4 regions of the Pectobacterium colocasium genome follow, and region 1 is predicted to be linked to each of the others. Evidence: predicted binding sites of a transcription regulator. Region 1 holds the regulator's gene; each other region holds the start of a gene.

Region 1 (7,842 bases):
GGCTGGCTGCAAGCACGCTACACCTTTTCTTTTGGTCACTATTTTGACCCACAGTTGCTGGGCTACGCTTCTCTACGCGTGCTCAATCAGGAAGTATTAGCGCCGGGGGCATCATTTCAGCCGCGAACCTACCCACGGGTTGATATTCTGAACATCATTCTGCAGGGTGAAGCTGAATACCGCGACAGCAATGGTCGCCACATTCAGGCCAAAGCTGGCGATGTTTTGCTACTCGCGACTCAGCCAAACGTCAGCTATAGCGAACATAATACCAACCCCAGTAAACCACTGACACGGCTGCAGTTATGGCTGAATGCCTGCCAGACTCGAGAGAACAGCCCGTTACAGCGCATGGAATTGGATTCATCAAGTCACACTCTGCTTGCCTCACCGGAAGGCGAACAGACGAGTCTGCAACTGCGCCAGCAGGTTTGGATCCATCATGTCGATCTCCAGCAGAATGAGCAAAGCACGATCGCACTACAGGGCAATCAGGCATACCTCCAGTTGATCCACGGTTCAATGGTGGTAAAAGGCAATCAGCACAGTGAAGCCCTACATTGCGGCGACGGCGCCTTTGTCAAAGAAGAAACGGCGTTGACGCTACAGGCAGAAACACCTTTACGGGCGCTGCTCATCGACCTGGTCGTGTAGCGCTTCTGTCCGCTGTTTTTACAGGGACTTCTGTTCGTTGTTTTTACAGGAAGTTGTTTTCGCAGGAAAACGCCGCCAGTTCGGCGTTTTTCTTCAGCCGTGGTAAGATATCCGTCTTGTTCCTCAATGCGTCAGGGTGATATGACAATGGATTCAACCAAACAGGACAAACTTCTTGCCCAGGCTGAACAGATTTGTCAGCAGCGCGCTGTGCGTCTCACGCCGCAGCGGTTAGAGGTTTTACGTCTAATGGCGCAGCAGTCCGGCGCTATCAGCGCTTATGACCTGCTGGATCTGCTGCGAGTGTCCGAACCTCAGGCCAAACCGCCGACCGTCTATCGCGCACTGGATTTTCTGCTGGAACAAGGCTTCATTCATCGAGTTGAGTCAAACAACAGCTACGTGCTGTGCCACCATATTGAAGACCACAGCCATACATCAGCCCTGTTCATCTGCGATCGCTGCGGGCAGGTCACGGAACGTCAAACCGAAGGTGTGGAAGAAACACTACGTAGCCTGGCACAGCAGTCAGGATTTACGCTACGTCACAGCGTTGTGGAAGCTCACGGGCTATGTGGCGGCTGTCAGGAAGTGGCATCGTGCAAACAGCCGGATCATTGCGACCACGACCACACGGTTCCAATTAAAAAGCGGTAACCTCGATTAAAAAACGATAGCCCCAAGGGCTATCGTCTCTTTCTGCGCAGAAGCATCACGTTCACTACCAGTGATATTTGTGGTGTTCTTCCCAGTGCTTCACTTCTTTCTCTGCCGCTTCTTTTGCGTACCCGTAACGCTCCTGGATTCTCCCTACCAGTTGGTCACGTTTACCTTCGATGACCGTCAGATCGTCATCCGTTAATTTGCCCCATTGCTCTTTCGCTTTACCTTTAAACTGTTTCCAGTTACCGCTGGCTTGGTCTTTATTCATAAGAATCTCCGTACCTTAGGTGAATTGCGCATAAAAATCGTGACTACCGACTTATGCGTCAGTTTCAGATAATCAGATAAATCGGTCTATTCAGTAAGCAGCGTCATCATGGTGTGAACCATCACGGTGTGCTTCGCCACTGTCTCCCTTGATTGCCGGGCCAACCTAAATGTGATCGCTGATGATCAATCACCAAACAACCAATCAAGATAAAAATGCTTATCTTGATAAAAATTATAGTCGAATATTTCGATTAAAATTGAAAAATAGGAATCTGTAGCTAAAAAAGACGTTAGGAAAGAGAACATCACCGCAAAAGCAGTGGGAAAACAGGTGGTAAGAGGAATCGTAGAGAACACACGATAAATGTAACGAAATATATACAGCTAGCAGCTTAACACGCGGGACACCCCACACATAAAGTGACTAGCACATGACGCGATTAACACAAAGAGAAAGAGAAAGAGGATGATGCACTGATTCAGACAGGTGAACAGTGCATCTCTATGAACCGTTAGCTCCAGTCGCTGTTACGAATCACGCCAACTGCTAAGCCTTCTATCGAAAAGCTTTGCTGACGCAGGTCGACAACAATCGGGGCAAACTCTTCGTTCTCCGCGAGAAGATGCACCATATTGCCCTGCTTTTTCAGGCGCTTCACCGTCACTTCATCGTCAATACGCGCGACAACGATCTGACCGTTACGTACATCTTCTGTTTTATGCACGGCCAATAAATCGCCATCCATAATACCAATATCTTTCATTGACATACCGCTCACCCGCAGCAAAAAATCAGCGCTGGGTTTGAACATGGCAGGATCAACCTGATAGTGACATTCGATATGTTCCTGTGCCAGCAGAGGCTCACCGGCAGCCACGCGACCAACCAGAGGAATGCCCGCTTCTTCTTCCATCAGCAGACGAATACCGCGAGAAGCGCCGGATACAATCTCAATAACGCCTTTACGCGCCAGCGCTTTCAGATGTTCTTCAGCCGCATTGGGAGAGCGAAACCCCAGCTGTTGAGCAATCTCCGCGCGCGTTGGTGGCATTCCGGTCTGCGCAATATGATCGCGGATCAGGTCATAAACCTGCTGCTGCCTTGCTGTTAATACTTTCATTCCGCCCCCTGGTTGTTTATACAGTCTTGCTGTGAGTATATACAGGTAAGCCACAATTGGGAATGGAGATATCGGCAAAGCCTCTGACTTTTATTCATTTATGCGTACCGTCAGGCAAAATGTTGCCAGAGAATGCTGACCCATACGACAGCGGCTAACACGATGGCAACAAAAACAGCTGCCGAGCCGATATCTTTCGCCCTTCCGGATAATTCGTGATGCTCAGGGCCAATACGATCGACAACCGCTTCAATGGCGCTATTAGCCAACTCAAAGAGCATAATCAATACGACAGACCCGATCAGCAGCAGTTTTTCAACCAGCGTAACTGGCAGCAAACACGCGATAATCACGCCGACAATAGTCAGTACGGTTTCCTGACGAAACGCCGCCTCATGCTGCCATGCCTGCTTTAGCCCCTTAAGGGAATAACCGGTCGCCTTAATAATCCGGATCATCCCCGTTGCTTTATTCATTTATCCTCCGCTATTTATGCAAAATAGTTCGCATTTTAACGCGCTCATGTTGTCTCATCACCACAGATCTCCGGCGCAGTTTCTGGTATCCTTGCGGCGCATTGCTAACAAGAGGCTCCAAGTTGTTATGTCAGGTTGGCGTAAAATTTACTATAAACTATTGAATCTCCCACTGAAACTGCTGGTTAAAAGCAAAGTTATTCCCGCAGATCCTGTGGTCGAGCTGGGGTTAGATCCCTCACGTCCTATACTCTATGTTCTGCCTTATAACTCTCAGGCAGATCTCTTGACGCTACGTGCGAAGTGCCTGGCATTGGGGTTACCCGATCCCTCGCAGTCGTTCGAATTCAACGGCGTCGAACTCCCAAGCCACGTCTTTATTAATGACGGGCCGCGTGTCTTCCGCTATTACGTACCCAAGCAGAAATCCGTCAAACTGTTCCACGACTATCTGGACCTGCATCGCGCCAATCCAGATTTAGACGTTCAGATGGTGCCGGTTTCCGTGATGTTTGGGCGTTCTCCGGGTCGGGAAGGCCATTCTCAGGCCACACCGCACCTGCGATTGCTCAACGGTATTGAGAAATTCTTCGCCGTTCTGTGGCTAGGCCGTGACAGTTTTGTCCGCTTCTCCAGCCCAGTGTCACTGCGCTATATGGCGACCGAGCATGGCACAGACAAAACCATAGCCCACAAACTGGCGCGTGTCGCGCGTATGCACTTCTCTCGCCAACGTTTGGCGGCAGTTGGCCCACGCTTGCCGGTACGTCAGGAGCTGTTTAATAAGCTGCTGGATTCCAAAGCGATCAAGAAAGCCGTGGACGATGAGGCGCGCAGTAAGAAGATTTCTACTGAGAAAGCGCAGCAGAACGCGATTGCGCTAATGGAAGAAATTGCCGCCGACTTCTCCTACGAGGCCGTACGTCTGTCGGATCGCGTTTTAAGCTGGACGTGGAACCGCCTTTATCAGGGGATAAACGTCCATAACGCCGAACGCGTTCGTCAGTTGGCGCAGGATGGTCACGGTATTGTCTATGTGCCTTGCCACCGCAGCCACATGGACTATCTGCTGTTGTCCTACGTCCTGTACCATCAGGGCTTAGTGCCGCCACACATCGCCGCGGGCATCAATCTTAATTTCTGGCCAGCAGGCCCAATCTTCCGCCGTCTTGGCGCTTTCTTCATTCGCCGTACCTTCAAAGGCAACAAGCTGTATTCCACGATTTTCCGTGAGTATCTGGGTGAACTGTTTGCCCGTGGCTATTCGGTGGAATACTTCATGGAAGGTGGACGTTCGCGCACAGGTCGTCTGTTAGAGCCTAAAACCGGTACGCTGGCCATGACCATTCAGGCCATGCTCAGAGGCGGTACGCGCCCTATCACGCTGGTGCCGATTTATGTCGGTTACGAGCATGTGATGGAAGTCGGCACCTATGCGAAAGAACTGCGCGGCGCGGTGAAGGAAAAAGAAGGCTTTATGCAGATGGTGCGCGGTTTGCGCAAACTGCGTAATCTCGGCCAAGGGTATGTGAACTTCGGCGAACCGCTCCCATTGACCACCTATCTGAATCAGCATGTTCCGCAATGGCGTGATGCGATTGACCCTATCGAAGCACAGCGCCCAAGCTGGCTAACGCCGACAGTGCAGGATATCTCTATGGATATCATGGTGCGCATCAATAATTCTGCGGCGGCAAACGCGATGAACCTGTGTTCGACGGCCTTGCTAGCATCGCGCCAGCGCTCGCTGACGCGCGAACAAATGCAAGAACAGTTGGATTGCTATCTGCAACTGCTGCGCCAGGTTCCTTACCACAAAGATATTACGGTTCCGAAAAAGACAGCAGATGAACTGTTGGAACATGCGTTGAGCATGAACAAGTTCGAAGTCGAGAAGGATAGTATTGGCGATATCATCATTCTGCCGCGCGAGCAGGCCGTTCTGATGACGTACTATCGCAATAACATCCAGCATCTGTTGGTCTTACCGTCGCTGATCGCCAGCATCGTCATCCATCATCGCCGGATTACGCTTGCCGAAGTCGTACGACAGATCGCGCTGATTTATCCGCTGCTGCAATCTGAACTGTTCCTACACTATTCCAAAGAACAGTTACCGGGCGTGCTGGAAACGTTGGCTAACGAGCTGATTCAACAGCAATTGCTATGCAGCCGTGACGGTGAACTGGCTATCAATCCGCCGCGTATCCGTACGCTGCAATTGCTGTCAGCAGGCGTACGTGAAACGCTGCAACGCTATGCGATTACGCTGTCGTTGCTGTGTGCGAACCCAGAAATCAACCGCGGCACGCTGGAGAAAGAAAGCCGGAATATGGCGCAACGCCTGTCCGTTCTGCACGGTATCAACGCGCCGGAATTCTTTGATAAAGCGGTGTTCTCAACGCTGGTCGCGACCTTACGGACAGAAGGGTATATCACCGACAGCGCGGAAGCGGCACAAGGCGATATCGTCGCGATCTACAACATTCTCGGCGATCTGATCACCCCGGAAGTGCGTTTGACCATTGAAAGCGCCAGCTCATCTACTGAAATGGAAGCCGATAGTCAGGAAGTAGAAAAGACAACGCAGGCGTAGTCAGGCTGGAAAATGGCGGACGGTCTGCCGCCATCAAGCCGCAGATGTGTTTAGCGTTACCAACACAGTAGATGTTGTGCCATAAAAAAAGCAGCGAGAAATCGCTGCTTTTTTGTCTCTGATGTTCAGCTTACAGGCCAAACAGCACACCAATAAATATCGCCATTCCCACGTATTTATTATTGTGGAACGCCTTAAAACAAGCATCGCGCTCACGACCGGCTGTGAGTATTTGCTGATAGACAAACATCCCACCCGCCGCCAGCAGCGAAATATAGTAAGGGGTTCCCAATCCGCTGATCTTTCCTAAAATCAGCAGCAGCGCCAGCATGCTAAACTGCAATAACCCGATGATGAGATTGTCAAAACGGCCAAACAAGATCGCAGTGGATTTCACCCCGATCTTCAGATCGTCGTCGCGATCCACCATCGCATATTGGGTATCGTAGGCGACCGTCCAGCAAATATACGCCAGAAACATCATCCAGCAGGTTGCAGGCAGGCTTTCACTCACCGCGGCATACGCCATCGGGATCGACCAGCCAAACGCGGCACCCAGCACAAACTGAGGAAGATGGCTGACCCGTTTCATAAACGGATAGACCCATGCCAGCCCCAGCCCTGCAACGGACAGCCAGATCGTCATCTTATTCAGCGTCAACACCAGACCAAACGCCAGTAAGACCAGCACGACAAACAACACTTTAGCAGACTGCTCGCTCACTTCACCGCTAGGCAATGGGCGAGAAGCCGTGCGTTTTACATGACCGTCAAAATGACGATCGGCATAATCATTGATGACGCAGCCCGCCGCACGCATTAAGAAAACGCCAGCGACAAACACAAAGAGCGTCCACGGTGCGGGTACTCCTCCTCCCGCCAGCCACAGCGCCCATAGCGTTGGCCACAGCAATAACAGAGAACCTACTGGTTTATCAATCCGCATCAAGCGGCAATAAGCCAGCCATTTCCCTGCTGTAACACTTCTTTCCAAGGATTTATCTCCTCAAATTACCTGCCAACCTTCATCACCCGGTACGTAATAAACCGGTGATTCCGGTAAGAAAAGCTCAGTCAACAGTAACGGATGATCCGAAAGGCACAAGCGGGAACGCCGCGCCCATAAGCCTTCGCAGCATCCGGTATGAATGTAGTCACGCGTCAGCGATTTTTGTTCAAACAGATAACGGCCTAACGGCTGGTTGCCTATCTTCGTCAGGGCTGAATCCGTTCCGTCAAGCGTCTGTTGCGGAACGACGGTACGGCCAAAAAGCCAGGGGCGATCGTCACCGTACAACACCACTTCACGCAGCCAGTAGCGCTCACTATATGGTAGCTGTTCGCGCTCTTCGCCCAGCTCTTGTGGCGTAATAAATCCCTCACGACAAAGGGTAACCCGCAGTTGGGCACAATATTTTTCCAGCCGCTGCGTCATGGAACGGGCTTCCATCAGCCAGTCACCAATATGCTCAGGTAATACCGAAGGAGGTTCAGCAAACCAGGAAATGGTGCGCAAAAGCGTAGACGCATCGTCAGACATTGTCCCTACTCCAAACAGGGTTACTTTGCCAAATAACAGCATTCGTAAATAAAGTAAGCGCTCCTATTGTAGCGCAGAATGCTTCCCCCGATAACACGCGATAAACCAATTCATCCCCGATGTGGCAACATTTCGGCAATGTCGCAGGATATGCGGCAACCAGCGTGATGCACCTTTACTCATTTATCAGGTAATCCGGCAGGAAATCGGCAAACGCAAAAGCGCTCACCTCAGTAATTCATTGAATTGATTAAACAGAAATGAGGCCCATAAAAAAAGCACCACCCAGTATCGCGACCGGATAGTGCTCTTTAAAGGACAGAAAGACGTGTTTCTGTAACCTGACTCCCTGTCACCGGAAAATCACGTCCGGTGACAATGGCGTCACATTACATCATGCCGCCCATACCACCCATGCCGCCCATACCGCCAGCAGCACCTAAGTCAGGCGCATCGCTTTTCGGCAGGTCGGTTACCATACATTCAGTGGTGATCATCAGACCCGCAACGGAAGCTGCGTAT
Region 2 (7,842 bases), 1.7 Mb from region 1:
GACTGCATCGTCCGGTATATTTCCAGTTTGATATGGAAAAATGCCATATTTTTGATGCAAAAACAGAAAAAAATATCTCTCTTTAACAGGAGTAGTAACCGATGAAAAAAGCGATCCTACACACGTTAATAGCTTCATCTCTGGCGTTAGTGGCAATGCCGTCTTTGGCCGCTGATAATGTGGAATTGAGAATGTCATGGTGGGGCGGCAACAGCCGTCACCAACAGACGCTCAAGGCCATTGAAGAGTTCCATAAGCAGCACCCAAACATCACCGTGAAAGCGGAATACACTGGCTGGGATGGTCACCTGTCTCGTCTGACAACACAGATCGCCGGTAATACCGAGCCAGACGTGATGCAGACCAACTGGAACTGGCTGCCGATTTTCTCTAAAAACGGCGATGGTTTTTACGATCTGAACAAAGTGAAAGATTCTCTGGATCTGACCCAGTTCGAAACCAAAGAGCTGCAAAACACCACGGTCAACGGCAAACTGAACGGTATTCCAATTTCCGTTACGGCTCGCGTGTTCTATTTCAACACCGAAAGCTGGAAAAAAGCCGGTCTGGAATATCCGAAAACGTGGGACGAGTTGCTGAACGCCGGTAAAGTGTTCAAAGAAAAACTGGGCGACCAATACTATCCTATCGTGTTGGAACATCAGGATTCTCTGGCGCTGCTGAACTCTTATATGGTTCAGAAATACAACATTCCAGCGATTGATGTAAAAGCTCAAAAATTCGCCTACAGCGATGCGCAATGGGCTGAATTCTTTGGCATGTATAAGAAATTGATCGACAGCCATGTCATGCCTGATGCGAAATACTACGCCTCTTTCGGCAAGAGCAACATGTATGAAATGAAGCCATGGATCACAGGCGAATGGTCTGGTACTTACATGTGGAACTCCACCATTACCAAGTACTCTGACAACCTGCAACCACCAGCAAAACTGGAATTGGGTAGCTACCCAATGCTGCCAGGTGCGAAAGATGCCGGCTTGTTCTTCAAACCTGCACAGATGCTGTCTATCGGTAAATCGACTAAGTATCCTAAAGAATCTGCCCAGTTGATCAACTTCCTGCTGAACAGCAAAGAAGGTGCTCAGGCTCTGGGTCTGGAACGTGGTGTTCCGTTGAGTAAAGCGGCTGTTGCTCAGCTGACTGCTGATGGCGTCATCAAAGACGATGCACCAGCGGTTGCCGGGTTAAAACTGGCGCTGTCTCTGCCACATGACGTTGCCGTTTCTCCTTATTTCGACGATCCGCAAATCGTTTCTCTGTTTGGTGATACCATCCAGTCTATCGATTACGGCCAGAAATCTGTGGAAGACGCAGCGAAATACTTCCAGCGTCAATCTGAGCGTATTCTGAAACGCGCAATGAAATAATGTAGTACTAGATTTACCCGGTAATTAATCCCTGCCGTACTGACGGCAGGGATTTTTCATTTAAATTAAAACAACCGCTATATTCAATTCGATCTCCCTCACAATTTGAAACCCCATTTTACTTTTTGTCACTCAAGACGATCTCGATCACAGAACGCAGTTTAATAATAAATAAAATAGAACTTGTCCCAAAAAGCATAATGCGCGTTTTTATTAAGCAATATCCAAACCAATAGGGAATATAACAATGAAATTTAAATTACTAGCTCTGGCTGTTACGTCATTAATTAGTGTGAATGCAATGGCTGTAACAATTGATTACCGTCATGAAATGCAAGATACTGTCAAAAACGACCATAAAGATCGTCTTTCAATGTCTCACCGTTTTGCTAATGGTTTCGGTTTATCTGCTGAAGCTAAATGGAAACAGTCTGGTTCAGATAACACGCCAAATAAACCATTCAATGAAACCGTCAGCAACGGTACAGAAGTGGTAGCCAGCTATGTTTACAACATCAACAAAACGTTCTCTCTGGAACCAGGTTTCTCTTTAGATTCAAGCTCTGATTCCAACAACTACCGTCCTTACCTGCGTGGTAAAGTCAATATTACTGACGATCTGTCAACCTCTCTCCGCTACCGCCCTTACTATTTAAGAAAAAGCGGCAATACAAATAAAACTGGCGCTACCAACAGTACTCAAGAGAATGGTTTCAACCTGACTGCAGTTGTTAGCTACAAATTCCTGAAAGATTACCAGATTGATTACGAACTGGATTACAAAAAAGCTAACAAGGCCGGTGCTTTCCAAGCAGATAAAGAAAACTGGAAAATCGAGCATGATGTTAAATTGGCTTATAAATTAGACAAAAACTGGAAGCCTTATATGGCTATCGGTAACGTTGCTGGTGATAAAAACACGGACGAGCGTCAAACTCGTTACCGTGTTGGTGTGCAATACAGCTTCTAATAACGGCCTTATTATTTAAATAAGCGTTATGAGGTAGCAAAAGGGATGTTAGTGTTAATGGATTCACCGGTTTTATTTTTATCATTAACATCTCTTTATTATGTCCGTCGTAGGTTTAGCAAGTTAGTTACGTTTCATTGTTACATGTAGTGTCGTTAGCTGCGATTTAGCTACATACGTTTTAGCTGTTGGAATTGCTGTGTCTGATTTACCCTCTTCGTGTATGAATGTTATTTCTTTATTAAAATTTGCGGTTCAGGGTGGTCATTTTTTCTCCGATGTGATGGCTACCCTATTTTTTTACCACCGCCCAACGATTTCTCCCCTCCTTCCCTTTGTCAGGTGATCTATCATGATTGTTCGTTCTCTGCTTGTCGGGGCCATTATGATGTCTGTAAATGGATTCAGTTGCGCCCAACCTGTTTTTCCTGTCTGGCCACACGGTGAAGCTCCGGGCGCCTCTTCGTCAACGGTACAGCCACAAGTGGTCGAACGCAGTAAAGATCCTTCTCTTCCCGATCGGGCAGCAACCGGTATTCGCAGCCCCGAAATTACCGTTTATCCCGCAGAGAAGCCTAATGGCATGGCATTGCTCATCACGCCCGGCGGTTCTTACCAACGCGTCGTGTTGGATAAGGAAGGCAGCGATCTGGCCCCTTTCTTTAATCAGCAGGGATATACGCTTTTCGTGATGACCTACCGTATGCCCGGTGAAGGCCATAAAGAAGGCGCTGACGCCCCATTGGCCGATGCGCAGCGAGCCATCAGAACACTAAGAGCCAACGCTGAGAAATGGCACATTAATCCACAGCGCATCGGTATTATGGGATTCTCCGCCGGTGGTCATGTTGCTGCCAGCCTCGGAACCCGTTTTGCGCAATCCGTTTACCCTGCGATGGATGCGATTGATAGCGTAAGCGCACGCCCTGACTTTATGGTGCTGATGTACCCCGTGATTTCGATGCAGGCAGATATTGCGCATGCAGGTTCGCGCAAGCAGTTAATCGGCGAACAGCCGACGGAAGCGCAGGTGCTACGTTACTCTCCGGAGAAACAGGTTACCGCACAAACGCCTCCTACGTTTCTGGTGCATGCGGTTGACGATCCATCAGTGTCGGTTGATAACAGTCTGGTGATGTTCAGCGCGCTGCGGGCAAAACAGATTCCGGTTGAAATGCATCTCTTTGAGAAAGGTAAGCACGGTTTCGGCCTGCGCGGTACCAAAGGGCTGCCCGCCGCTGCCTGGCCTCAACTGCTGGACAACTGGCTACGTGTTTTACCGGTAAACAACGAACAGCCGAAAGCCGCGCCATAAAAGGCGTCACACACCCTAGCCGAAATAAATCGTTACGCCGTCACCGCTTCCGCAGGCAGGAATAATCTCTTATACTGTATAAAATAACAGTTTTATTTGAGACGTTTCATGACTGCGGAAGGACACCTGCTGTTTTCTGTTGCCTGCGCGATTCTGGCTAAGAAAGTTGAGCTATCGCCAGCGCTGGCTACCGGAGACTGGTGGCACATTATCCCCGGTGCACTCCTTACTGCGCTACTGCCCGATATCGACCACCCCAAATCCGTCCTCGGGCAGCGCCTGAAGTGGCTTTCCGCGCCTATTGCCCGCCTCTTTGGTCATCGTGGATTTACCCACAGCCTTCTTGCCATCGTCGCCGGTATTTTCTTTATCCAGACGCGCCTACCGCCAGATTGGCCGATTCCGACGGATGCCTACCATGCCATGATCGTCGGTTATCTGAGCCACATTCTTGCCGATATGCTGACACCCTCCGGCGTTCCTCTGCTCTGGCCCTGTCGCTGGCGTTTCCGCTTACCGCTCTTAAACAGCCAAAAAGGCAATCAACTAGAGCGCTTTCTGTGTATTGCCTGTATCGGTTTTTCGCTGTATCAGCCGCAGAAGAATTTAAATTGCTGCACCTACGAGCAGTCATTTCGCTTTTTGCAATCCGCGCAAACCTACCTCTTCCAATACGTGAAATAACCACGTTGCCTAGCGTAATACCCTTGTATCTTGAAGTTTAGATATTATTGACAATGTAAGTTTGGCACGGTTCATGTAGCCTGTTTTACTCTGGGGTTTCTAAGCCCGTTATTTAGCTCATTGCGCATGAACCGCGCCACTCATCTGAAACCCGAACAGTTGTTTGACCTCATTTCGTATTTGCAAGGAGGGGTAAAAATGAGTCTGCCAGATTTACTTCACATCGGTATTGATGTTTCCAAAGCCTCCCTCGATATCGCTATGGGTTCTGCATTGCCGCCCTTTTCCGCCAGTAATGACCTCGATGGCTTTGACGCTATTCAGGCTGAACTGGCAAAACATTCAGTTTCTCTTATCCTCATGGAGGCCACCGGCGGACTCGAAGCTCCACTGGCTTGTTCGTTACAAGCTGCTGGTTTTGAGGTCGTCGTTATCAATCCCCGCCAGGCAAGAGACTTCGCTCGCGCCATGGGATATCTGGCTAAAACCGACCGCATTGACGCCAAAGTATTAGCGCAAATGGCTGAGGTCATTGACCGACATCCTGAGCGTGAACGTTTCATTCAACCCCTGCCAGATATTCAACGTCAGGCTCTGGCCGCTCTCGTCACGCGGCGACGTCAACTCGTTACCATGCTTGTGGCAGAGAATAACCGACTTGCTTCGGCTCACCCTCAGTCCCGCAAGAGCATAAAGACGATCATTAATGCCCTGAAACACGAACTCGCTCGAATTGACCACGACATGAACAAACATGTTCAAAGCCATTTCAAAGCGCTTTCTGATTTACTTGGCAGCGTCAAAGGCATTGGGACGACCACCATCTCTACCCTTCTGGCTGAGTTGCCCGAACTGGGGACACTTTCCCGTCGGCAGATAAGTGCGCTGGTAGGCGTTGCCCCTTTAAACCGGGACTCTGGGAAAATGCGTGGCAAACGGACAATATTTGGCGGAAGATCCAGCATACGTAGCGTGTTGTATATGGCCGCGCTGGTTGCCACACGTTTTAATCCGGTGATTAAAGATTTTTATACCCGCCTTGTGAACGCGGGTAAGCCGAAAAAAGTCGCGCTTGTCGCGTGTATGCGTAAACTTCTGACTATTCTGAACGCGATGCTCAAAACGGGTCAGGCTTGGGACAACGATTTTCATCGAGCTACCCCATGAAAAAATGTTGTTCAAGACAGTTGCTAAATAATTCGAGTTTCATGCAGGCGGCAAGAGAAGGACAAATTCGTCGGGAACGAATTTGACCAGCCAACGGCTGGCCTTCGGTGAGAGACAGGATGTCTCTCATTTCATCCCGATGAGCTTACTTAAGTAAGTGATTCGGGTGAGTGAGCGTAGCCAACGCACATGCGGCTTGAAGTATGACGGGTATAGACATATCTCTGTAACATGATGGCAAAAGACCTGCTATCCTGTGCGCGTTTGTTATTTTTTATCGCAAAAAATCACACTGCCCCTACCGACTTACGCTGCCGTGCTGGGTTGCGGGCAATGTGGCGCGATTCACTGATAGGGAGCAAAGCCGGATGAATTTTCCGCTACTCATAAATATTCTGCTATTTGTCGTATTACTACTCGGGCTTGGTTACGCCAACCGTAATGCCTCCTGGAGTCTGGCAAAGAAAGTGTTGCTGGGTTTGGTTGTCGGGGTGTTATTTGGCCTGGCGCTGCATCTGATTTATGGCGGAGACAACCCGGTCATTAAGCAGTCCATCTCATGGTTTAATATCGTCGGTAATGGCTATGTGCAGCTGTTACAGATGATCGTCATGCCGCTGGTCTTTATCTCCATCCTGAATTCCGTTGCCAAGCTGCATAATGCGTCGTCATTAGGGAAAATCAGTCTATTAACCCTTTCCACCCTATTGATCACCACGCTGATTTCTGCGCTGGTCGGCGTCTTTGTGACTAACCTGTTTGGCCTGACGGCGACCGGGCTGGTACAAGGTGCGCAGGAAACCGCGCGATTAACGGCGATTGAAAACAACTATGCGGGTAAAGTTGCAGACCTTAACGTGCCTCAACTTATCCTGTCATTCATTCCTAAAAACCCGTTTGCTGAGCTGACTGGCGCGAACCCGACATCCATCATCAGCATCGTCGTCTTCGCGGCGTTCCTGGGCGTTGCGGCTCTGCAACTGCTGAAAGATGACGCGGTGAAAGGCGAACGTGTGTTAACCGCCATTGACACGCTGCAATCCTGGGTGATGAAACTCGTTCGTCTGGTGATGAAATTGACCCCTTACGGCGTCATGGCGTTAATGACCAAAATGGTCGCCAGTTCTAACCTGCAAGACATCCTCAAGCTGGGCAGCTTTGTTGTCGCCTCCTATCTGGGGCTGGCGATTATGTTCGGGGTCCATGCACTGATTCTGTCTTTCACTGGCATCAATCCAGCACGTTTTTACCGCAAAGTCTGGCCGGTGCTGACGTTCGCGTTTACCAGCCGTTCCAGCGCGGCGACGATCCCACTCAGCATTGAGGCACAAACGCGCCGTATTGGCGTGCCGCAATCTATCGCCAGCTTTGCCGCGTCTTTCGGTACAACCATCGGTCAGAACGGCTGTGCGGGGCTTTACCCAGCCATGTTGGCCGTCATGGTCGCCCCAACGGTCGGCATTGACCCGTTGGATCCAGTCTGGATCGCAACGCTGGTCGGTATCGTCACCATCAGTTCCGCTGGCGTAGCCGGTGTGGGCGGCGGCGCGACCTTTGCCGCGTTAATCGTCCTGCCTGCAATGGGGCTGCCGGTGACCCTGGTTGCGCTGCTGATTTCCATTGAGCCGCTTATCGATATGGGCCGTACGGCACTTAACGTCAGCGGTTCGATGACAGCCGGTACCGTCACCAGTCAGTTGATGAAGCAGACAGATAAAACGGTTTTCAATGCGCAGGATGACGCTGAATTGACACACCGCTAGGCCACGTTTGTCATACAAAAGAAAACGCCGACTGCTAATGCTGTCGGCGTTTTTTTATGACGGACATCCTGGTTCGTCACCCTACGGGCCGTTGCTACACAACGTTGAAAAACGTTCCCTACGCTTTTTTATGACACTTTTCTAATGACGGTATTGTACAGTCAGGTGACTTAACGCTGTGGGTTAGTGTCGTAAGCCTGACAGCTCTGGAAGCCTTTATTGAGAACATGTCCCGTGTCGTTGTAACTCACAAAATAGTTCTGCGCGGTGCCATCGCGATTTTTCAGCAGATAATCGCTACAGGTTCCTTTGGCATTCACCAGACGTTTTTCCGTACCGCCACTCCCGGCAATTTGGTGAACCTGCTGCTTCGTCATTCCCACTTTCACATCTTTCACCACGGGCTCATTGACATAACTTTCTGCTTTGTTATAAGCCGAACATCCCGCCAGCATGACAGCACCCGCTGCCGCAATACATACCAGTAATCTGTTATTCTTCATTTCATCACCTCATTATTATGGGTCACCCTAAGGCTAGTAGGCAGCGACC
Region 3 (7,842 bases), 1.3 Mb from region 1:
TTATCCGTCAGACAACGACAAAACCACCGATAAAGAATCGTGATTTCATTGAACAGTCTACTGCGAAAAAGCACAGTCAACCACTCTCAAAATCGGTATGTAATTAAATACATAACGAATATTCAATACCTTATGATGCACAGCATACGGAAAAATGCGCGACGAAAATTGTCTCAGGTCATGCGCGTGTGAGGATTTTTCGCGTTTTAAGCTGAAATCAGCTACCTTAGCGACGATTGTCACACGTAGTTCATATTTCTCTGGCTCATTCATAAGGTTCTCTATGCGCAATCGCACGTTGGCCGACCTCGACAGGGTTGTCGCACTAGGAGGCGGACACGGCTTAGGTCGTGTGATGTCTTCACTCTCTTCCCTGGGTTCACGGCTAACCGGCATTGTCACGACGACGGATAATGGTGGCTCTACTGGCCGCATTCGGCGTTCCGAAGGTGGCATTGCCTGGGGCGATACCCGCAACTGCCTGAATCAACTGATTACTACGCCCAGTGTGGCATCTGCGATGTTTGAGTATCGGTTTAACGGTAACGGTGAACTTGCCGGACACAATCTGGGCAACCTGATGCTAAAAGCGCTCGATCACCTGAGCGTGCGTCCGCTGGAAGCCATCAATCTGATTCGCAATCTGCTCAAGGTCGATGCCTTCTTAATTCCGATGTCCGAACATCCGGTTGATTTGATGGCGATTGATGAACAGGGCAACCCCGTTTATGGCGAAGTCGAGATCGATCAACTGGCGGCTTTACCGCAAGATTTGATGCTGTACCCGACGGTGCAGGCCACACGCGAGGCAATTGATGCCATCGCCAAAGCCGACCTGATTTTGATTGGCCCCGGTAGTTTCCTGACCAGCCTGATGCCGCTACTGCTGCTGGACGATCTGACACAGGCGATCCGGCGCACGCCCGCACCGATGGTCTACATCGGCAATCTGGGCAGCGAGCAGAGTAATCCCGCCGCCCGTCTGACATTGGCGGAGAAACTCGCCTGGATTGAACGCAAAGTGGGTAAATCGGTGGTGGACGTGGCGATCGTCGGCCCGAAAGTCGATGTTAGTCAGATCGGCGACCGCCTGATCGTGCAGCAAGAACTGGCCGCCGCAGATGTGCCTCACCATCATGACCGTGAGCTACTGCGCCAGGCTATCGATCGGGCGCTACAACTGCTGGGTTCTCAATCCCGCAGCCACGGCGTATAAGTCACGCCAATCAGAATCCCTTCGGGACTCAGGAAACGCGTGACCTGCTGTCCCCAGGGTTCAAGGCGGTTCTCGACCAGCAGCGCATAGCCTTGCGCTTTTAGCGTACCGGTCGCTTCTGCCATATCCGCCACTTCAAATTCCAGCCAGCTTTGCGGTTCAGGCAGATCCGTAGGCCAGTTCTCATTCCCGAAGCAGGATTCGCTGGCCTGTGATAGCGGCCACAGCGCGAAATGTTTTACGCCACCCATTTCATCGCTCACCAGATAGTCGCTCCCTTCCGCAACAGGCTTCAGCGGTAACTTCAGCGTATCGACATAGAGCGCATGGCTAGCAGACAGCGATTTCACGATCGGCCCGAAACCTGCCACAAACAGCACTTCAACACCCGGTATAATAGGGTCGATCATTGATCCTCCGTGAGTGCTTGCATCGTTAGGATGCAGCGATAAATTGTGCACGTAGTGCCTGCACCTCGTCGCGCAAAGCCGCAGCCTCTTCAAATTCAAGATTCTGCGCATGTGTCAGCATCTTGCTTTCCAGTTCGCGAATTTTCAGCTCCAGCGCCTTCGGCGTCATCAGCTCATAAGGTGCGGCCGATTCTGCTGCTTTACGGTTGCCTCGCCCTTTGCCTCTGTTCGTCGGCTGCCCCAGTTGCAGAATATCGGAAATTTTCTTATTGAGCCCCTGCGGCACAATCCCGTGCTCGGTATTGTAGGCTTCCTGCTTCTCACGACGGCGTTCCGTTTCACCAATCGCTTTTGCCATGGATGGCGTAATTTTGTCACCGTAGAGAATCGCTTTGCCACGCAGGTTACGTGCCGCACGACCGATCGTCTGGATCAGGGAACGTTCGGAACGCAGGAAGCCCTCTTTATCGGCATCCAGAATCGCTACCAGCGATACTTCAGGCATATCCAGCCCTTCACGCAACAGGTTGATCCCCACCAGCACGTCGAACTCGCCAAGGCGTAAATCACGGATGATTTCGACACGTTCGACGGTATCAATATCCGAGTGCAGATAACGCACCCGCTCGCCGTGTTCTTCCAGGTATTCCGTCAGGTCTTCCGCCATTCGCTTGGTCAGCGTCGTGACCAGCACACGTTCGTTAACCGCCGCACGCTGACGAATCTCGGACAGCAGATCGTCCACCTGTGTCGCAACAGGCCGAACTTCAATAAGCGGATCGAGCAACCCGGTAGGACGCACCACCTGATCAATCACTTCACCGCCCGATTTTTCCAGTTCATAGTTACCCGGCGTCGCAGACACGTAGATCGTCTGCGGAGCCAGCGCTTCAAACTCTTCAAATTTCATCGGACGGTTATCCAGCGCCGAAGGCAGCCGGAAACCATATTCGACCAGCGTCTCTTTACGCGCGCGGTCACCGCGATACATCCCCCCGATCTGCGGCACGGTCACGTGGGATTCATCAATGACCAGCAGCCCGTCCGCTGGCAAATAATCAAACAGCGTCGGCGGCGGTTCGCCGGGGCCACGGCCAGAAAGGAATCGCGAGTAGTTTTCGATACCGGAGCAATAGCCCAGCTCGTTCATCATCTCCAGGTCAAACTGCGTGCGCTGACTCAGCCGCTGCTCTTCCACCAACTTATCATTCGCCAGCAGCATTTTCCTGCGATCGGCCAGTTCCACCTTGATCTCTTCCATCGCCTGTAAAATACGCTCACGCGGCGTGACATAGTGCGTTTTCGGGTAGATGGTATAGCGCGGCACCGTCTGGAGCACGTGCCCTGTCAGCGGGTCAAACAGCGACAGCCGCTCCACTTCTTCATCGAACAGTTCAACACGCAGGGCGATTTCGTCAGATTCCGCTGGGAAGATATCGATCACCTCACCGCGCACGCGGAACGTACCGCGCTGGAACGCCTGATCGTTGCGGGAATATTGCAATTCCGCCAGACGCCGCAAAATAGCACGTTGGTCAATCAGCATCCCCTGCGTCAGGTGCAGCATCATTTTTAGATAGAGATCGGGATCGCCCAAGCCATAGATAGCGGATACGGAAGCCACGACGATCACATCACGCCGCTCCAGCAGCGCTTTTGTCGCGGAAAGACGCATCTGTTCGATATGTTCGTTAACTGATGCATCCTTTTCGATGAAAGTGTCGGAACTGGGGACATAAGCTTCCGGCTGATAATAGTCGTAGTACGAGACGAAGTACTCCACGGCATTATCGGGAAAGAATTCTTTCATCTCGCCGTACAGCTGAGCGGCCAGCGTTTTATTTGGCGCCAGCATCATCGTCGGCCGATTGAGGTCGGCAATCACGTTGGCGATCGTGAACGTCTTACCTGAGCCAGTTACCCCGAGCAGCGTTTGGTGCGCCAACCCGTCTTCCAGCCCCTCTTTTAAACGACGAATGGCCTCAGGCTGATCGCCTGCCGGTTTAAAGTCGGAATTCAGTGTAAATACTTTACTCATCGTTAAGCACGCTACTTAGTCGTTAATTACGTATTAGTCGTTATTACGCATCGCTCAAGACGATGGCCGTGGGTGGATGCTCGGAATGTTATTCTGAATGCCAATGACGAAATTCGCCACCGCAATGATACTGGATATAAAAACAGCATCAAGAAAATTATCGCTGGATCGGATGATTAATCGACAAATGAATTTGCTAGCACATTCATGTTCAATCTACCAGATAAAATCATCATGATTTATCCCCAGATTGGGTAAATACGTAACATGCAGGGACACGCGGTGACGTTAATTTATGCAACTACGCACCATTGCTGCTTAAGACGCTTGATTTTACTTAAGCATATGATAACAAATAGATTAGCAAAACCGTGGAGAATAGCGCCAACCTGGCGAAAACCCGCGCCAGCTCTCGGTTAGGGCGCGTTGTCTATCCATAATACACATAGTTATCCACAGAAATGGTGGATAACTCCCACAACCCCGCATCAGCACTGAGTTAGAGAAATACCCGCTTCATTCGTGATTCCCTCTGATATGGATTTTCTTCACACTCTTTCTGTGATTTATCGCATAAGTATTAGACGGAAAAAGACTAAAAACAGCAGAGAGCTAAATCGCAACAATTCAGGCATGGAGGGGAGTTAGGGGAAAATTCAAGAAGGTTTTAGCTATTAATAAGCATGAAAATGTAGGTTTTACATTCATAAAACAAATGCGGGTAAAAAACAATAAAACCTACTGCGATTATTAAAAACAGTCTAGGGTTAGAAAAATGACTATCCCGCTAATAACCCAATATCAATATATTGCCCCAGATCATGTTGATGAAGATCCGATAAATAAGGAATTTCGCCCAGCATCGGGGCGGGCAGGCGCTGTTGCAGCGTTTGCAGATACGGCTGGTGCCATTTTCCTGGTGGCGTGATGTCGTTTGCGATCCAGCCAGCCAGGCGCAGGCCAGCGTGTTGAATCGCGTGGGCGGTCAACATTGCGTGATTAATACAACCCAGCTTGATGCCGACGACCAAAATCACGGGAAGCTGTTCCTGTACCACCCAGTCGGCGAACGTCTCTTGCGCCGACAGCGGCGTAAACCATCCGCCCGCGCCTTCGACCAGCAGCCAATCCGCCTGCGTTTCTAATGCCCGTAGACCGGTAGATAGCGTAGAGAGATGAATAGGCCGCTGCTCTACCGCACTGATAATGTGCGGCGAGGTCGGCTCCATAAACGCCAGCGGGTTCACCGCCTGATAATCCAACCGGACGCGGCTATTGGCCTGAAGCGCCAACGCATCGCTGTTACGAATGCCATCGGCCGTCATTTCACAGCCAGACGCCACAGGTTTATAGCCTGCGGTACGGTATCCAGCCTGACTCGCCGCCTGAAGCAGCGCCGTACTCGCGACCGTTTTCCCGACTTCGGTATCCGTACCTGTCACAAACCAGCGCTCAATCACGATAAATCACTCCATAAACCAGTTGATAGCTGAGCGGGTAGCCGCCCTGCTCTTGCGGATAGTGGGCAGACAGCGCCGCCAGACGTGCCCGGCTCAACAGCCCCGGCGTTCGCCCTTCGTGCAGCCAGGTCGCCCCAATTCCCTTCAGCGATTTCATTAACGCCAATACATCGGGGAAAAGGCAGACTTCACGTTCTTGTACCAGATGATGCCGATAAGGCTGACAAGCCGCGTCAATGGCGGAGAGTGGCAGAAAGCGATTTGTCCGCTGTGTGCCGTCCAGCCGCTGCCACGCCCGCGACAGTTCGCTTAAGGAGCCGTCCGCCAGCGTCGCAAAGGCAATCACGCCCCCCGGTCGCGTAACCCGATACAGCTCTGCCAGCGCACGCGGTAACGAGTCGCACCACTGTATGGCCAGATTGCTATAGCTGATGTCTACACTGCAATCCGCCAGCGGCAGGTTTTCGATGTCCCCTTCCTGATAGCGATCGGCAGCGTGCTGCTCACGGGCATACGCCAGCATGTCCGCCGACAAATCCAGTGCAGTCACCGATTTACCAGCCTGGCGCCAGCGGCGGCTAAAGTGCCCAGTTCCGCAGCCCGCATCCAATACCTGTAAACCGCTGTGCGACGGCATCAGCGCCAGCAGGCGTTCTCCGCTAGTGCGTTGCAGTTCGGCAAAGCGGTCGTAGCACCCTGCCGCACGCCCAAACGCCTGCGCAATCGCCTGCTTGTTATAGTTTTCTGTCAGCATGGTGTAATACCGTAAGCAAGCGGCTGATATCTTCCGGCTGGTGTTCCGCCGTTAACGTAATCCGCAGGCGTGCGCTGCCGGGCGGCACCGTCGGTGGTCGCATGGCGCTAACCCACACGCCCTGTTCACGTAGGTGGTTCGTTAGCGCCAGCGCTCGTACGTTCTCGCCAACAATCAGCGGCTGAATCGCGCTCTGTGAATCCATCAGTTGATAGGACGAGTTGGAAAAGCCCGCGCGGAACTGCGCAACGTTACGCCGTAGTGCCTCACGCCGCGCATCGCCCTGCCGGACACAGTGGAGTGCCGCGCTCAGCGCACAGGCCTGCGCCGCGGGCATTGAGGTGCTGTAAATCAAATGACGGGCAAATTGCAGGAAGTATTCGGCCAGCGCTTCAGCGCACAGCACCGCCGCGCCGCTCACGCCAAACGCTTTGCCAAACGTGACAATCAGCAGCTCAGGTTTAATGCCTTGCTGCCAGCAGCTCCCACGACCTTCCTCACCCAGCACGCCAATCCCGTGTGCATCGTCCACCATCAGCCAGGCATCGTGCGTTCTGCACTGAGCCTGTAGCGCCGCTAACGGCGCAGTATCGCCATCCATGCTGAAAACACCTTCGGTCACGACTAGCGTCTGGCCGTCGGCAGACTTTTCCAGCAGCGTTTGCAGGCTATCGGCCTGATTATGTTTAAAACGTCGCAAGGTAGCAGGTGACTGTGCCGCGGCTTCCAGCAGCGACGCATGGCTGAGTTTATCGGCCAAAATACGGTCTTCCGCCTGCGCCAGTGCAGCGACGACAGCCTGATTCGCGGCATAGCCGGAAATAAACAGCAGCGCACGCGGATAGCCCAGCCAGTCGGCAAGCTGACTTTCCAGCATGGCATGGGCATCGGTGTACCCCGTCACATGCCCGGAACCGCCGCTACCAATGCCGTATTGCTCTGCCCCCTGCTGCCAGGCACGCACAATCTCCGGGTGGTGACTCAGCCCCAGATAGTCATTACTGGAAAAGTTCAGATAGCAGCGATCGCCCTGCATCAGCCAGCGCCCGCTGCCGCCTTGATTCGCCAACCTCACGCGATAAGCATCATCACGCTGGCGTTGTGCCAGCGCGTCTTCAATACGTTGCTGCCAACTCATGATGCAACACGCCTTACCTGACGGCACACGCGCAGGGCGTTATACCGCAGCATTATAAAACTGCTCGCTATCGGCATTAATCAGCTGTTCTGCCAGCCGCTGCTGCTGTTGGTTATCCCCGTATTCGGTCGCCGTCTGCTGCGGGTTCAAACCTAATTTGAGGAACAGCGCCAGATCTTTGTCTTCTTTCGGGTTGGGTGTGGTTAACAGCTTACAGCCGTAGAAAATAGAGTTCGCGCCGGCCATAAAGCACATCGCCTGCGTTTGTTCACTCATCTGCTCGCGTCCGGCGGACAAACGCACATAGGAAGCAGGCATCATGATGCGCGCCACGGCAATCGTACGGATGAAATCAAACGGGTCAACATCTTCATTCTCCGCCAGCGGCGTTCCTTTCACCTTAACCAACATGTTGATCGGCACGCTTTCCGGCGGCGTCGGCAAGTTAGCCAACTGCACCAACAGCCCGGCGCGATCGCGTACGGTTTCCCCCAACCCAACGATACCGCCGGAACAGACTTTAATGCCCGCCCCGCGCACTTTATCCAGCGTATCCAGACGTTCCTGGTAGGTACGAGTCGTGATGATGCTGCCGTAAAACTCCGGCGAGGTATCGAGGTTATGGTTATAGAAATCCAGCCCGGCAGAGGCCAGACGCTCGGCCTGATCGTTATGCAGCGTTCCCAGCGTCATGCAGGTTTCCATCCCCATCTCTTTGACGCCTTTTACCATCTGTTCCAGATACGGCATATCGCGCTCGTGCGGATTTTTCCACGCTGCGCCCATACAAAAACGCGTCGATCCTGCCGCTTTCGCCTGACGGGCC
Region 4 (7,842 bases), 1.5 Mb from region 1:
CCTTTGAATTTCCTGATATAACAACCTTCACATATTGAGGTCAGATGTTTTGCAAGAGACCCATGTGATTTGTGGAACGGTGTTATTTGTCGATCGACGTTATCTGTAGATCCACGTTACCTATATAACTATGTTATCTGAACCCACTCGGGCGGTGATAGGTGAATTATCTGCTTATCACCGCTTTTACGCTTCTTTGCATAAGGGCTGCACGCGCAGCCCTTATAGTGGAGTGAGGTCAATCAATACAACGCACTTATTCCATTGATGGCGGTGCCAATACCTCGCGATTGCCATTGTGCCCAGGGGAGCTGACAATGCCCTGTGCTTCCATTTGCTCAACGATTCGCGCGGCACGGTTATAGCCGATTCGGAACTGTCGCTGTACACCGGAAATGGATGCACGACGCTTATCGACCACAAACTCTACTGCCTGATCGAACAGAGGATCGAGTTCTTCATCGCCATCAAGGCCGAGGCTTCCACCTTCACCATCATCGCCACCACTGACAATATTATCGATATATTGAGGACGCCCACGCGCTTTCCAGTCCTGAACGACAGCGTGCACTTCCTCGTCGCGGACAAAAGCGCCATGAACGCGGACAGGTATCGAGGAGTTAGGCGCCATATACAGCATATCCCCCATCCCCAATAGAGATTCTGCACCGCCTTGATCGAGGATAGTCCGTGAGTCGATCTTGCTGGACACCGTAAACGCGATACGCGTCGGAATATTCGCTTTGATCAATCCGGTGATAACATCAACGGAAGGACGCTGCGTTGCCAGTACCAGGTGAATACCCGCAGCACGCGCTTTTTGCGCCAGTCGGGCAATCAGCTCTTCAACTTTCTTACCCACCGCCATCATCAGGTCAGCAAATTCATCGACCATCACCACAATATACGGCAGTTTTTCCAGCACTGGCGGCGTCATATCCATACTGTCGCCCGGCTTCCAGAACGGATCGGGGATCGGGCGTCCCATCGCATTTGCTGTCATCACCCGTTCGTTGTATCCCGCCAGATTACGCACGCCAAGCGCCGACATCAGCTTATAGCGACGTTCCATTTCACCGACGCACCAACGCAACGCATTTGCCGCATCCTTCATGTCGGTCACGACTTCCGTCAACAAATGCGGAATACCTTCGTACACCGAAAGTTCCAGCATTTTCGGGTCGATCATGATAAAGCGCACGTCTTCCGGCGTGGCTTTATACAACATACTGATAATCATGGCGTTGACGCCGACCGATTTCCCCGACCCTGTCGTACCCGCAACCAGCAGGTGCGGCATTTTCGCCAGATCGGCAACGACAGGATCGCCTGCAATATCTTTACCCAGCACAATCGACAGCGGCGACGGATTATCGCGGAATTTGTCGCAATCCAATACTTCACGCAGATAAACCGTCTGACGATGCGCATTCGGCAGTTCCAGACCGACATACGGTTTGCCTGGAATCACCTCAACAATACGCACTGCAACAACGGACAGAGAACGCGCCAAATCGCGCGACAGATTCGAGATACGTGCGGCTTTAACGCCCGGTGCCAGATCCAACTCAAACCGCGTGATCACCGGGCCTGGCGAATGATCGACCACATCTGCTTTTACCCGGAAATCAGCCAAACGCGCTTCGATCAGTCGCGCCGTCTGTTCCAATGCGAAATTATCAATAGGCGCTTCGCTAGCCGGCGGCGGAGTCAACAAATCCAACGTTGGCAGCGGCGTAGTTGGCTTCTGCAGCGGTTGTTCATTACGCATCAGGAACGGGTGAATCAAGCCATCCATTGCCGGATGATGCGTTGGTGTTGCCACCGTTTCCTGTTTCGCGGCCTCAACAGGCGCTGACGTTGGTTGCGCTGGCTGACCAAACATCAACGGGTTGCGCTCATCCTCATCATCCTCATGTTCACCAGCATGCATCGGCGGAAACTCGGGTTCAGAACGGTAGGACGGCGGTGTATACGTGGACTCGCTGAACGTAGGCGGCTCAGGCTCGCGCTCACTCTCCGCGCTAAACGGCGAGAATGAAAAAGCGTTATGCGATGTGACAGAATTTGGCTGAACAGGCGCACTGACCACACGCGGTGCTATCGGAGCAGGGATTTCCTCATCGCGCTGCAATGCGCTGGCATCATAACGTGACTGCTGCTGTGCCGCGAAATCCCTGGCGAGCTGCGCTTGTAGAAGCGCGTCTTCATCGTCTTCCTGTGACGGATATTCATCACCGTAACGCTGGCGTTGCTGATCCAGATACGCTTGCTGCAATGCGGCTTCCTGCTGGGCGATATCATCCGGCGTCTCTTCCTGATACACATCATTCGCCAATTCCGTTTCTGCACTACCGCTCTGCGCCTGCAACCTTGCTTGCTCTTCAGCCAGCCGCTGCGACGGCAGTTTGATTCCGTAGGACGCCAGCTCGCGGCGAGTAGGAATACGCACCGGATTAGGGCGCGGCAGTTCCGGTCCAACGCCGCGTTTAATCTGCGGGTTATCATCCCCATCGGCGCTGAACGCTGGCATAAAGGTGTTGTTCGCGTTGAAATCCGTACCACGCTCAGGCTGTGGTGCCTCAGCAAAGGGCTGAACCGCCGCTGCCGTTACGATCGGCGGTACGGTACTCTCTCCGTAACTATTCCCGTAAGGTGCATACGCGCTGCTATGGAGTTCAGGCGAGCTTGCGATCTCTGGCATTGCCGCTGGCGTTTCAGGGATTTCAAACGAATACAGCGGCGGATTTAGCGACGGCGTCTTATCGATCGTTGATGGGACAACAGGTGGCACAATACCAGACGATGTGTCAGGCAACGCCGAATCAGACGCGGCCAGTTCAGGGAATGTTGCCCCCGCAACTGACGCCTCTGCTGAGAGAACTGGCTGTGTCGCTGTCGGTGCGTTCTCAGCTAACGGTGATGACTCGTCTATCTTATTGTCTGCCGTCGTGTCGTTTACCGCATCAGCCACGGAAGGCTCAGAAAACAGAACATCATCGTCATCACGCTGTTGTGTGACTGCCTCACCCGACGCCTCATCGTGACGCAGATTAAGCGCATCGCGCTCATCCTCTTCACGATCGTGTTCTTCGCGATAGTCCTCGTCGCGGCGTGAACGGTTTGACATAAACGTCAGACAACCCAAGACACCTGCGCCAATTTTTTCAGCGATCGTTAACCATGACCAGCCGGTAAACAGTGTTAACCCTGCCCCCCACACGCACAGCAGAATCAGCGTCGCACCCATGCTGTTGAAACGCGGGATCATTGAGCTGCTCAACAGGCTTCCCAACACACCACCGGAAGCAAAATAGTAGAGATCGTCAATATTCAACGCAGCCAAACCGCAAGAGGTCAGGATCAGCGCCAATGTCCCAATCAGGCGAAGTGAAAAGGTAAAATAGTCAATAGTCTGGTTGTTATCACGCTGGCGGAAAGCGACCCAGCACAGGGATAACATAATCGGTGGAATGGCGTAGGCCAGCACACCAAAAATGAAGAACAGCGTATCCGCCAGCCATGCACCTGCTACACCACCGAGGTTGTGAATCGGTTCGTGCCATGCAGTCTGTGACCAACTGGGGTCGGAAGGGCTGAAACTGAGTAGTGCGACACTAAGATAAACCGCAAAAAGTGCCACAACGATTAAAATCGCTTCAAGCAAACGACGTGTTCCACTGAGTTTTTTCAGGGTAACGTCTTTATCTTCTGTATATTCCTGGCTCAAGAGTCTCTCCAGGGGCCTGTAAGGTTTATGACAAAGCGCCGAGAAAACCCGGCGCTGGGACTGTATAAATTCACAGGAGTGTAGCTGAATTTATCGGGTTTTGCACCCACACGTTTATCGCGTCTTAATAACCAGACGGTTGCTTTGCTTCACTTCTTCCATCACCACGTAGGTACGGGTGTCGTTTACGCCCGGCAAACGCAGCAGCGTTTCACCCAGAAGCTTACGGTAAGCAGACATATCCGGCACGCGCGTTTTCAACAGGTAGTCAAAATCACCAGAAACCAGATGACATTCCTGAATTTCTTCCAGCTTCTGCACCGCAGCATTAAACTGTTCAAACACATCAGGCGCGCCGCGGTTTAGCGTTATTTCAACAAAAACCAGCAGTGACGCATCCAGATAATGCGGGTTTAGCAGTGCTGTGTAACCGTTAATGAAACCCTGTCTTTCCAGACGACGCACGCGCTCCAGACAAGGTGTTGGCGACAGCCCAACACGTTTGGACAGCTCGACATTGGAAATACGCCCATCTTTTTGCAATTCGTTCAGGATGTTACGATCAATACGATCGAGATCTTTTCCTGGCCGTTTTTTAGTGTCTACCATTATTATTGTCTCTCTTCACTTTTCCCTGCACCCGCTTACCCCGATAGACCTCATGTATCAGAGCTACCCTTAAAGAAGACACGCTGCCTATTTTGTATATCAAAAGTCATTAACTTCTCGTTCTCGCCCCACGTATTGCTCACCCGCGAAAAAGACCATCACGTCATATCCGTGGCCCAGAGGCCTACTACCTGCGCAAAAACGAATAAAAAACCGAGCTTTTAACTGTCCACATACAAAAAATTTCCTCTTACCCAGATGTTTTCGCAAATGCACAGCCGATTGTCAAAGCAAAACAACGAAAATCAGAAGAAACTGCCAGATTGGATAAGCCAGAGCCATTCGCCAAGGTGACTTCAATCATTTTACTTATGAATGTGGCTGATTTTTCAGCTATTTGTCATCACCATCGCCATTAACGATTAAACAAATAGCCAGCAACTTTTCTGCATACTTTTTTTACTCCTGTAATTTCCTTACAATCGTTCTCATTGTCCGTGGTAGAGACTGTTCGTAATAAGTCAGCGTGTTTGTCGTAGAGACCGTTCATATGAACATTATCCGCCGTAATGAAATGAGGAAAGCATGGGTACCGTTAAACATCACAAGTTATTGATTCTGGGTTCAGGCCCGGCTGGCTATACTGCCGCAGTTTATGCTGCACGGGCGAACTTACAGCCAGTATTAATCACTGGTATGGAAAAAGGCGGTCAGTTGACGACCACGACCGAAGTCGAAAACTGGCCGGGCGACGCCGATGATTTAACAGGCCCACTGTTAATGGAACGCATGCACGCACATGCAACCAAGTTCAATACCGAAGTGATCTTCGATCATATTGAACGTGTTGATTTACAGAACCGCCCCTTCCGTTTATTCGGTGATAGCGACGAGTACACCTGTGACGCGCTGATCATCGCCACTGGGGCATCGGCTCGCTACCTTGGTCTGCCATCTGAAGACGCATTCAAAGGCAAGGGCGTTTCCGCCTGTGCAACCTGTGACGGATTCTTCTACCGTAATCAGAAAGTTGCCGTGGTGGGTGGCGGGAATACCGCTGTTGAAGAAGCGTTGTATCTGTCTAACATCGCTGCGGAAGTGCATTTAATCCACCGCCGCGAGACGTTCCGTTCGGAGAAGATTCTGATCGATCGTCTGATGGACAAAGTCAAAAATGGCAACATCACCCTGCATACCAACCGTACGCTGGACGAAGTGCTAGGCGATGATATGGGTGTGACCGGTGTTCGTATCCGCGATACGCAAAGCGATGCAGCGGAAGAGCTGGAACTGGCTGGCGTGTTTATCGCTATCGGTCATAGCCCGAATACGGCTGTGTTCGGCGGTCAGTTGGAACTGGAAAACGGCTATATTAAAGTGCAATCCGGTATTCACGGCAACGCGACACAGACCAGTATTCCTGGCGTCTTTGCCGCAGGCGACGTTATGGACCACATTTACCGTCAAGCTATTACCTCCGCAGGTACTGGCTGTATGGCGGCACTGGATGTAGAACGTTACCTGGACGGATTAACCGTCAGCAAGTAATACGCGATTAAGAACGGAGCGGCGATAGCCGTTCCGTTTCTTCCCTCTGATTACCTCACGCAACACAAAAATTGATCGTCTCCCACATTTCATCTCTCCTTTTCGTTTGCAGCGCGTCCCCGTCGCGGTAACATGGCATCTATCTGCCTGATAGAAGATAATTTTGTTAACTAACAGTTACATAAGAGTTATTTTCTGTTAAGTCCATTTCTGCAATATAACGAACTGGTGCCTGATGAAAAAAACCAGACAGCAAGAACTGACCGCCTGGCTGAAACAGCAGAGTAAGCTGGCGCAACGTTGGCTACGGATTTCACTGCTGCTTGGATTCCTGAGCGGTGCATTAATCATCGCACAAGCCTGGCTATTAGCTACGCTGCTTCATGCCCTTATCATTGAGCATGCCCCCCGAGAATCCCTGCTCTCCCCGTTTTTTCTACTGATCGCGACCTTCATTCTACGTGCGCTCAACAGCATGTTACGCGAGCGCGTCGGTTTTCTGTGTGGGCAAGCGGTTCGACAGCAAATTCGTAAACTGGTACTGGACCGACTGCAACAGCTTGGTCCTGCGTGGGTACAAGGCAAACCCGCCGGCAGTTGGGCAACGATGATTCTTGAGCAGGTTGATGATATGCAGGATTATTACGCCCGCTACCTGCCACAAATGTATCTTGCCGCGCTGATTCCGTTACTTATCTTAATCACGATCTTCCCGCTCAACTGGTCTGCTGGCTTGATTCTGTTTTTGACTGCCCCGCTCATCCCGCTTTTTATGGCGCTGGTCGGCATGGGCGCGGCGGATGCCAACCGACGAAATTTTCTGGCGCTGGCTCGCCTGAGCGGACATTTCCTCGATCGCCTGCGCGGAATGGAGACGCTACGCCTGTTTCATCGTGGCCAGGCCGAAACCGAACAAATCCGCCACGCTTCCGAAGATTTCCGTAGCCGTACGATGGAAGTCCTGCGCATGGCGTTTCTCTCCTCGGGTGTACTGGAGTTTTTTGCCTCCATTTCGATCGCCGTTGTCGCCGTCTATTTCGGTTTCTCTTATCTCGGGGAACTGGACTTCGGCCATTACGGAATGGGGGTAACGCTCTTTGCTGGTTTTCTCGTGCTCATTCTGGCGCCGGAATTTTTTCAGCCTCTGCGTGATCTGGGTACGTTTTATCATGCCAAGGCTCAGGCTATCGGCGCAGCAGAATCGCTAGTGACCTTTTTAGCCGAGGAAGGTGAAACGGTAGGCTTTGGCACTCAAATATTCAGCAGCGATACCGCCATTGCTATTCGGGCGGAAGATCTGGTTGTCCTCGCGCCAAATGGCACACCGCTAACTCAACCGTTGACGTTCGATATTCACGCAGGCGAGCGTATCGCGCTAGTCGGCCTCAGCGGCGCAGGAAAAAGTTCGCTGCTTAATGCGCTTCTAGGATTCCTGCCCTATCGCGGATCACTGACCGTTAACGGTCAGGCCTTAAACACGCTAACCCCTGAATCATGGCGTAAACAACTGAGCTGGGTTGGGCAAAATCCCCATTTACCGGAGCAAACGCTGCGCAGCAATATTCTGCTGGGCAACCCGCAGGCCAGTATTGTGGAGTTACAGCAGGCGATTGAGCGTGCCTATGTGCAGGAGTTTTTACCACAGCTTCCACAAGGGCTGGAAACCACAATCGGTGACAGCGCGGCGCGCTTATCCGTCGGGCAGGCACAGCGCGTCGCCGTTGCCCGCGCGCTGATCCATCCTTGCCAATTATTGTTGCTGGATGAACCTTCAGCCAGTCTCGATGCCCATAGCGAAGAGTTGGTTATGGCGGCGTTGAACGAAGCCGCACGCCACCAGACCACACTACTGGTCACGCACCAGCTCACGGATATCACCGAATATGACGCGATTTGGGTCATGGACGGCGGTCAGTTAGTCCAACGGGGTGATTATCAAACACTCCGCGCCGAAG

What was found. Region 1 encodes LexA, which represses DNA repair genes until DNA is damaged. Its sites were predicted from a motif close to TNCTGTATGTACATACAGNA; they were not measured.
Region 2: a site for LexA is predicted at 3,749-3,768, ahead of LCF41_RS10335 (metal-dependent hydrolase). Genes of this name have one in related genera too.
Region 3: a site for LexA is predicted at 3,793-3,812, ahead of uvrB (excinuclease ABC subunit UvrB). Genes of this name have one in related genera too.
Region 4: a site for LexA is predicted at 3,789-3,808, ahead of LCF41_RS09490 (DNA translocase FtsK 4TM domain-containing protein). Genes of this name have one in related genera too.

Annotation. Positions count from the first base shown of each region.
Region 1 covers NZ_CP084032.1:635,889-643,730, reverse strand. The annotation lists gene LCF41_RS02935 (pirin family protein) at 1-654, shown strand, start outside; gene zur (zinc uptake transcriptional repressor Zur) at 802-1,311, shown strand; gene LCF41_RS02925 (CsbD family protein) at 1,376-1,585, opposite strand; gene lexA (transcriptional repressor LexA) at 2,100-2,708, opposite strand; gene LCF41_RS02915 (diacylglycerol kinase) at 2,819-3,184, opposite strand; gene plsB (glycerol-3-phosphate 1-O-acyltransferase PlsB) at 3,312-5,780, shown strand; gene ubiA (4-hydroxybenzoate octaprenyltransferase) at 5,911-6,774, opposite strand; gene ubiC (chorismate lyase) at 6,787-7,320, opposite strand; gene groL (chaperonin GroEL) at 7,710-7,842, opposite strand, start outside.
Region 2 covers NZ_CP084032.1:2,292,846-2,300,687, reverse strand. The annotation lists gene LCF41_RS10355 (ABC transporter ATP-binding protein) at 1-86, shown strand, start outside; gene LCF41_RS10350 (ABC transporter substrate-binding protein) at 102-1,391, shown strand; gene LCF41_RS10345 (oligogalacturonate-specific porin KdgM family protein) at 1,639-2,361, shown strand; gene paeX (pectin acetylesterase PaeX) at 2,714-3,676, shown strand; gene LCF41_RS10335 (metal-dependent hydrolase) at 3,785-4,360, shown strand; gene LCF41_RS10330 (IS110 family RNA-guided transposase) at 4,559-5,527, shown strand; gene LCF41_RS10325 (L-cystine transporter) at 5,896-7,290, shown strand; gene osmE (osmotically-inducible lipoprotein OsmE) at 7,461-7,793, opposite strand.
Region 3 covers NZ_CP084032.1:1,888,711-1,896,552, reverse strand. The annotation lists gene yvcK (uridine diphosphate-N-acetylglucosamine-binding protein YvcK) at 284-1,216, shown strand; gene LCF41_RS08555 (VOC family protein) at 1,192-1,623, opposite strand; gene uvrB (excinuclease ABC subunit UvrB) at 1,652-3,664, opposite strand; gene bioD (dethiobiotin synthase) at 4,444-5,124, opposite strand; gene bioC (malonyl-ACP O-methyltransferase BioC) at 5,117-5,878, opposite strand; gene bioF (8-amino-7-oxononanoate synthase) at 5,859-7,016, opposite strand; gene bioB (biotin synthase BioB) at 7,056-7,842, opposite strand, start outside.
Region 4 covers NZ_CP084032.1:2,091,573-2,099,414, reverse strand. The annotation lists gene LCF41_RS09490 (DNA translocase FtsK 4TM domain-containing protein) at 257-3,730, opposite strand; gene lrp (leucine-responsive transcriptional regulator Lrp) at 3,845-4,339, opposite strand; gene trxB (thioredoxin-disulfide reductase) at 4,925-5,887, shown strand; gene cydD (heme ABC transporter permease/ATP-binding protein CydD) at 6,123-7,842, shown strand, end outside.